Linked DNA regions of Chelativorans sp. AA-79. The protein of the gene in region 1 interacts with the protein of each later gene in a pairwise test. Links are inferred from orthologs where the notes say so. Each region holds a gene or a part of one and is shown on either strand. Other genes may lie near its edges.

Region 1 (3,180 bases):
AATTCGCGACGTCACATCGTGACGGCGTGGAATCCGGCCGAGATCGATGAAATGGCGTTGCCGCCCTGCCACTGCCTCTTCCAGTTCTTTGTGGCCGAGGGGCGGCTTTCCTGCCAGCTTTACCAGCGCTCGGCGGATATCTTCCTGGGCGTCCCCTTCAATATTGCCTCCTACGCGCTGCTCACCATGATGGTTGCGCAGGTGACCGGGCTCAGGCCCGGCGATTTCGTCCACACGCTGGGTGACGCGCATCTATACAGGAACCACTTCGAGCAGGCGCGCGAGCAACTCACCCGGACGCCGAAGCCGCTGCCCACGATGTGGATCAATCCGGATGTGCGCGATCTCTTCGCCTTCCGCTACGACGATTTCCGGCTGGAAGGCTATGCTGCCGATCCCACGATCCGCGCGCCTATCGCGGTTTGAGACCCTTCCAGAGAGCCGAGGAGCGTGACATGGAACTCTCCCTCGTCGTCGCCATGGCGAAGAATGGGGTCATCGGCCGCGCGGGCGGCTTGCCGTGGCGTTTGTCGACGGACATGAAACGCTTCAAGGCCATAACGATGGGAAAGCCCGTGGTTATGGGCCGGAAAACCTGGGAAAGCATCGGCAAGCCCCTGCCCGGGCGGTTCAACATCGTGATTTCCCGCGATCCGGCCTATCCGGCGGAAGGTGCGGCGGTGGCCGGCAGCCTCGACGAGGCGATAAGGACTGCCCAGGGGCAAGGCGCGGGTGACGAGATCTGCGTCATCGGGGGCGGTGAGGTTTACCGCCAGGCGCTGCCGCGAGCGACCCGCCTCCATGTCACCCATGTCGAGGCCGAAATCGAGGGGGATACCTATTTCCCCGAAATCGATGACGATGCCTGGAAGGTTGTCACCAGGGAAAGCGTTCCTGCCGGCGAAAAGGATGTTTATCCCACGCAGTATCTCATTTACGAACGGCGGCAGTCGGGCTGAGTGGGCGGCGAGCGACGCAGGCGTTTGACGGGTGCGGCGGCAAGTTCGCACGGCTTCGCGTTGAAAGCGCGCTTCCCGACACCTATAACAGGCCGTAAGGCAATGTCGGCGGCCGGTCGGTTGGCGGCTCAGGAAAAGGAACAATAATGCCCTGGAACAATCAAGGTGGCGGTGGCCCTTGGGGCGGAGGAAACAGTGGGGGGCCTTGGGACCAGGGTCCACGTGGTCCGAACGGGCCGCAATCCTCGCCCCCCGATCTGGAGGAGATCATCCGGCGCGGCCAGGACAGGCTGCGGCGTGCTCTGCCCGGCGGTGGTGGCGGAAATCCCGCGATCATCGCCATCATCATCGTCGCTCTGGTGGGGTTCTGGCTCTTCAAGTCCATCTATACGGTGCAGCCCGACCAGATCGCCGTGGAACTGCGCTTCGGCGAGCCGAAGCAGGAGCTTTCCGAGCCCGGGCTTCACTTCCATTGGTGGCCGATCGAGACCGTGGACACCGTGTCCATCGCGGAAAGGCTCGTGGATATCGGCGAGATACGCGGCGGCAGTTCGTCCGGTCTGATGTTGTCCGGTGACCAGAACATCGTCGATGTGAAGTTTTCGGTGGCCTATCAGGTCGCCGAGCCGGCGCCCTATCTCTTCAATGTGGAGGATCCGGACGGAATGGTGCGTCAGGTGGCCGAGAGTGCCATGCGCGAGGTGGTCGGCCGGCGCCCCGCCCAGGACATCTTCCGCGACGACCGCCAGGGCATCGCGCAGGACGTGCAGAGCATCATCCAGGATACGCTTGACGAGTACGGCGCGGGAATGCGCATCAACGCGCTTTCGATCGAGGATGCGGCGCCGCCGCGGGAGGTCGCCGACGCGTTTGACGAAGTGCAGCGGGCCGAACAGGACGAAGACCGCTTCGTCGAGGAATCCAACCAGTATTCGAACCAGCAGCTCGGCCAGGCGCGCGGCGAGGCTGCGCAGATCCGTGAGGAGGCGGCCGCCTACAAGAACCGCGTCGTGCAGGAGGCCGAAGGTGAGGCGCAACGCTTCATCTCCGTCTACGAGGAATATGCCAAGGCGCCCGAGGTGACCCGCAAGCGTCTCTTCCTGGAAACGATGGAAAACGTGTTGCGCGGCTCCAACAAGGTGATCCTGGAGCAGGGCGCGGGACAAGACGTGCTGCCTTATCTGCCCCTCCCGGAACTGCGGCGCAACGCGCCCGCCGGTACCCAGAACCCGAACCAGCTCGGCGCGCAGACGCAAGGGGGAAATAACTGATGTCGAACCGTCTTCCCTTTTTCGTTATTCTCGCCGCTATCGTTCTCTTCCTCCTCTACTCGTCCGTCTTCGTGGTGAACGAGCGGCAGCAGGCGATCGTGTTGCGGTTCGGCGAGATCGTCCGTGTCGAACGGGATCCGGGGTTGTATTTCAAGCTGCCCTTCGCCTTCGTGGAGGCGGACAACGTACAGATCATCGAGGACCGTATCCTGCGCTTCGATCTCGACGACATCCGCGTGCAGGTCTCCGGCGGCAAATTCTACGAGGTGGATGCTTTCGTCGCCTACTCGATCAGTGATCCGAGCCGCTTCCGCCAGGCCGTTTCCGGCAGCATTCCGCTCGCCGAACAGCGTCTGCGCACGCGCCTCGACGCCGCCCTGCGCCGCGTCTACGGTCTGCGCGGCTTCGAGGCCGCATTGTCTGAAGAGCGGGGATCGATGATGCGCGAAGTGGCCGAGCAGTTGCGTCCCGATGCCGCCTCGCTCGGAATCGAGATCAGGGATGTGCGCATCCGGCGCACGGACCTGACGGCAGAGGTCTCGCAGCAGACCTATGACCGCATGAAGGCCGAGCGCCTTGCCGAGGCCGAGCGCCTGCGTGCCCGCGGACGCGAGGCCGCGGCCCGCATCCGGGCCCGCGCGGATCGCGAGGTGGTCGAGATTCTCGCCGCCGCCCAGCGTGAGGCGGAGATCCTGCGCGGTGAAGGCGAGGCGGAGCGCAACGCAATCTTCGCCGACGCCTTCCAGCGGGACGAGGACTTCTTCGAGTTCTACCGCTCGATGGCCGCTTATCGTCAGGCGCTGGATCCTTCGGGCACGACCATGCTCCTGACGCCCAACTCGGAGTTCTTCCGCTTCTTCAACGATGCTGGAGGAACGACGCGCGGCAATGGCGGCGGCGAGTCCGGGCCGCTGACCGGGGCGGTCACCCCTGAGCAGGAGAGCCAGCCG
Region 2 (3,248 bases), 1.6 Mb from region 1 along the record:
CCGGCGAGGGGCTGCGCGCCAGCCTTTCGCGGGCGGTGGTCACGGTCAGCCATGGGCAACTCTATCTCCATCGCGAGCGGCGCAACCTTCCTGCAGCCGCCCTTGCCGGCGAGGTGTTGTGGGACGGCCGCTACCTGGTCATGGCCGGGGAGGGGACTGCCGGGCTTGTGCTCGCCCCTTATGGCCGTGAGAACGCCGAAGAGGCCTCCCTGGGAGACGTGGATGCCCCCGCCGGCCTGCTGCGCTCCGCGCTCGCGACGGAGCCAGCCCTCTGGAAAAACGGCGATTGCCTCGGGCTTGCCGGCGAGGCCGAGGGGGTCTCCGTGCGTCCCGTAGCCGGGCCATGGGCACGGCTTCTCCCCTCCTTCGATTCCGCCCCCGCGGGCGCCGTTCTTGATCTCCTTCGAGGCGGCCCGCTTCCCGCTCTGCCATTCCATGGCCACAAAGAACATATGGGATAAACCATGTGCTGCTCATTTTGAGGTCCACCGCTGCCGGAATGCTTGGCAACTCTGTGCTCGCTCCCTATGTTAGGGGCAACGATGCCGGCCTCGGCGCACTGACGGAACGAACATGAATCCAAATTATCGAAATTTCGCGCTGTGGGCGATCATTGCGGTCCTTCTGATTGCATTGTTCAACCTGTTTCAGGCGCCCCAGCAGCGCGGCGCCACGCGTGACATCGCCTATTCCCAGTTCCTAGAGGAACTCTCGCAGGGTCGTGTGGAAAGCGTCACCATCACCGGCAACCGGATCACCGGCACCTATGCGGACAACCAGACGCCGTTCCAGACCTATTCGCCGGGCGATTCAAGCCTCGTCCAGCGGCTCGAGGACCGCGGCGTAACGATCAATGCCAGGCCGGAGACCGACGGCTCCAGCTCGATCCTCGGCTACTTCATCTCCTGGCTTCCGATGATCCTTATCCTGGCGGTCTGGATCTTCTTCATGCGGCAGATGCAGTCGGGCTCCGGCCGCGCCATGGGGTTCGGCAAGTCCAAGGCCAAGCTTCTGACGGAGGCGCATGGCCGCGTCACCTTCCAGGACGTGGCGGGCGTGGACGAGGCCAAGCAGGATCTCGAGGAGATCGTCGAATTCCTGCGCGATCCGCAGAAATTCCAGCGACTGGGCGGCAAGATCCCGCGCGGCGTGTTGCTCGTCGGCCCTCCCGGAACCGGCAAGACGCTGCTGGCGCGTTCGGTCGCCGGCGAGGCCAATGTGCCCTTCTTCACCATCTCCGGCTCCGACTTCGTGGAAATGTTCGTGGGCGTGGGTGCGTCCCGCGTGCGCGACATGTTCGAGCAGGCGAAGAAAAACGCGCCCTGCATCATCTTCATCGACGAGATCGACGCCGTCGGGCGGCACCGCGGCGCGGGCCTGGGCGGCGGCAATGACGAGCGCGAGCAGACGCTGAACCAGCTTCTGGTCGAGATGGATGGCTTCGAGGCCAATGAGGGCATCATCCTGATTGCCGCCACCAACCGGCCGGACGTGCTCGACCCGGCGCTGCTGCGCCCCGGCCGCTTCGACCGGCAGGTCGTGGTGCCGAACCCGGATGTGGCCGGCCGCGAAAAGATCCTTAAGGTTCACGTGCGCAACGTGCCGTTGGCGCCCAATGTCGATCTCAAGATCGTGGCGCGCGGCACGCCGGGCTTCTCCGGCGCCGACCTTGCCAATCTCGTCAACGAGGCTGCCCTGATGGCGGCGCGGCGCAACAAGCGCCTCGTCACCATGCAGGAGTTCGAGGACGCCAAGGACAAGGTCATGATGGGTGCGGAGCGCCGCTCGCACGCCATGACGCAGGAGGAGAAGGAACTGACCGCCTATCACGAGGCGGGCCACGCGCTGGTGGCGCTCAACGTGCCTTCGTCCGATCCGGTGCACAAGGCGACGATCATCCCGCGCGGGCGCGCGCTCGGCATGGTCATGCAATTGCCGGAGGGCGACCGCTACTCCATGAGCTACAAGTGGATGATCTCGCGCCTTGCCATCATGATGGGCGGGCGTGTCGCCGAGGAGTTGAAGTTCGGCAAGGAGAACATCACCTCGGGTGCCGCCTCCGATATCGAGCAGGCAACCAAGCTCGCCCGCGCCATGGTTACGCGCTGGGGCTTCTCGGACAAGCTCGGCCAGGTCGCTTATGGCGAGAACCAGGAAGAAGTCTTCCTCGGCCATTCCGTCGCGCGCCAGCAGAACATGTCGGAGGAGACGCAGCAGAAGATCGATGACGAGGTGCGCCGGCTGATCGACGAGGCCCATGAGAAGGCGCGGGAGATCCTGACCTCCAAGCGCGACGCGTGGATCGCGGTTGCCGAAGGGCTGCTCGAATACGAGACGCTCTCCGGCGACGAAATCCAGGCGATCATCCGCGGCGAGAAGCCGTCGCGCGATCTTGGCGACGACACTCCCCCCTCGCGCGGCTCCACCGTGCCCAAGGCAGGCGCGCGCAAGGAAGGCAAGAAGGGGGGCGAAGAGCCCGATGCCGGGATGGAGCCCCAGCCGCAGGGGTGAGGGGCCGGTTGCCGCAGGCCAATTCATCGTGCCGGGGGCGCGATGAATGGTCCCGAATGCCGAGGCCGCAGGAGGCAGGTGTGCTTACCGCCTGTTAACTATGCTGGACAAGCGCCTGTTCATATGGATCGAATACGAATTCTCGCATAAAGTGTGACGTATATCGCGCGAAGCTGTGGCGGAGAGAGGGAAGGAGCGCTGCTTTGCGATCAAGATCGGTGCGGACGAAAAAACCTATGTCGAAACAATATTTCGGAACCGACGGGATTCGGGGACGCGCGAATCGCTTTCCCATGACTGCGGAAGTGGCCATGCGCGTCGGCATGGCCGCCGGCCTCACCTTCCAGAACGGCAGCCATCGTCATCGGGTGGTGGTCGGCAAGGACACGCGTCTGTCGGGCTACATGATCGAGAATGCGATGGTCGCGGGCTTCTGCGCGGCGGGCATGGACGTGTTCCTTTTGGGGCCGATCCCGACCCCCGCCGTGGCCATGCTGGTGCGCTCGCTGCGGGCCGACATCGGCGTCATGATCTCGGCCTCGCACAACCCGTTTCACGACAATGGCATCAAGCTTTTCGGACCTGACGGCTACAAACTGTCCGACCAGATCGAAAACCGCATCGAATCGATGCTCCACAGGGATATCGAACTGGCGCTGGCCGATGCCGATTCGCTCGGCCGGGCCAAGCGCGTCGACGGCGTGCACGACCGCTATATCGAATTCGCCAAGCGCACC

Evidence for each region.
Region 2: the proteins of hflK (region 1) and ftsH interact in binary tests that used the Escherichia coli proteins (3 or more experiments, as listed by UniProt). The link is inferred for Chelativorans sp. AA-79 from one-to-one orthologs.

The regions. Positions count from the first base shown.
Region 1 is NZ_CP120361.1:2,240,809-2,243,988, forward strand. The notes cover bases 304-3,167. They hold hflK (FtsH protease activity modulator HflK), read left to right. Parts: upstream 304-1,105; coding sequence 1,106-2,230; downstream 2,231-3,167. Other genes in these bases: PVE73_RS10820 (thymidylate synthase), read left to right, coding at 304-426; PVE73_RS10825 (dihydrofolate reductase), read left to right, coding at 456-959; PVE73_RS10835 (protease modulator HflC), read left to right, coding at 2,230-3,167. In the rest of the region: more of PVE73_RS10820, read left to right, coding at 1-303; more of PVE73_RS10835, read left to right, coding at 3,168-3,180.
Region 2 is NZ_CP120361.1:648,169-651,416, forward strand. Bases 111-3,042 are described here. They hold ftsH (ATP-dependent zinc metalloprotease FtsH), read left to right. Parts: upstream 111-573; coding sequence 574-2,511; downstream 2,512-3,042. Other genes in these bases: tilS (tRNA lysidine(34) synthetase TilS), read left to right, coding at 111-461; glmM (phosphoglucosamine mutase), read left to right, coding at 2,748-3,042. Outside these bases: more of tilS, read left to right, coding at 1-110; more of glmM, read left to right, coding at 3,043-3,248. UniProt on the Escherichia coli protein: Acts as a processive, ATP-dependent zinc metallopeptidase for both cytoplasmic and membrane proteins. Plays a role in the quality control of integral membrane proteins.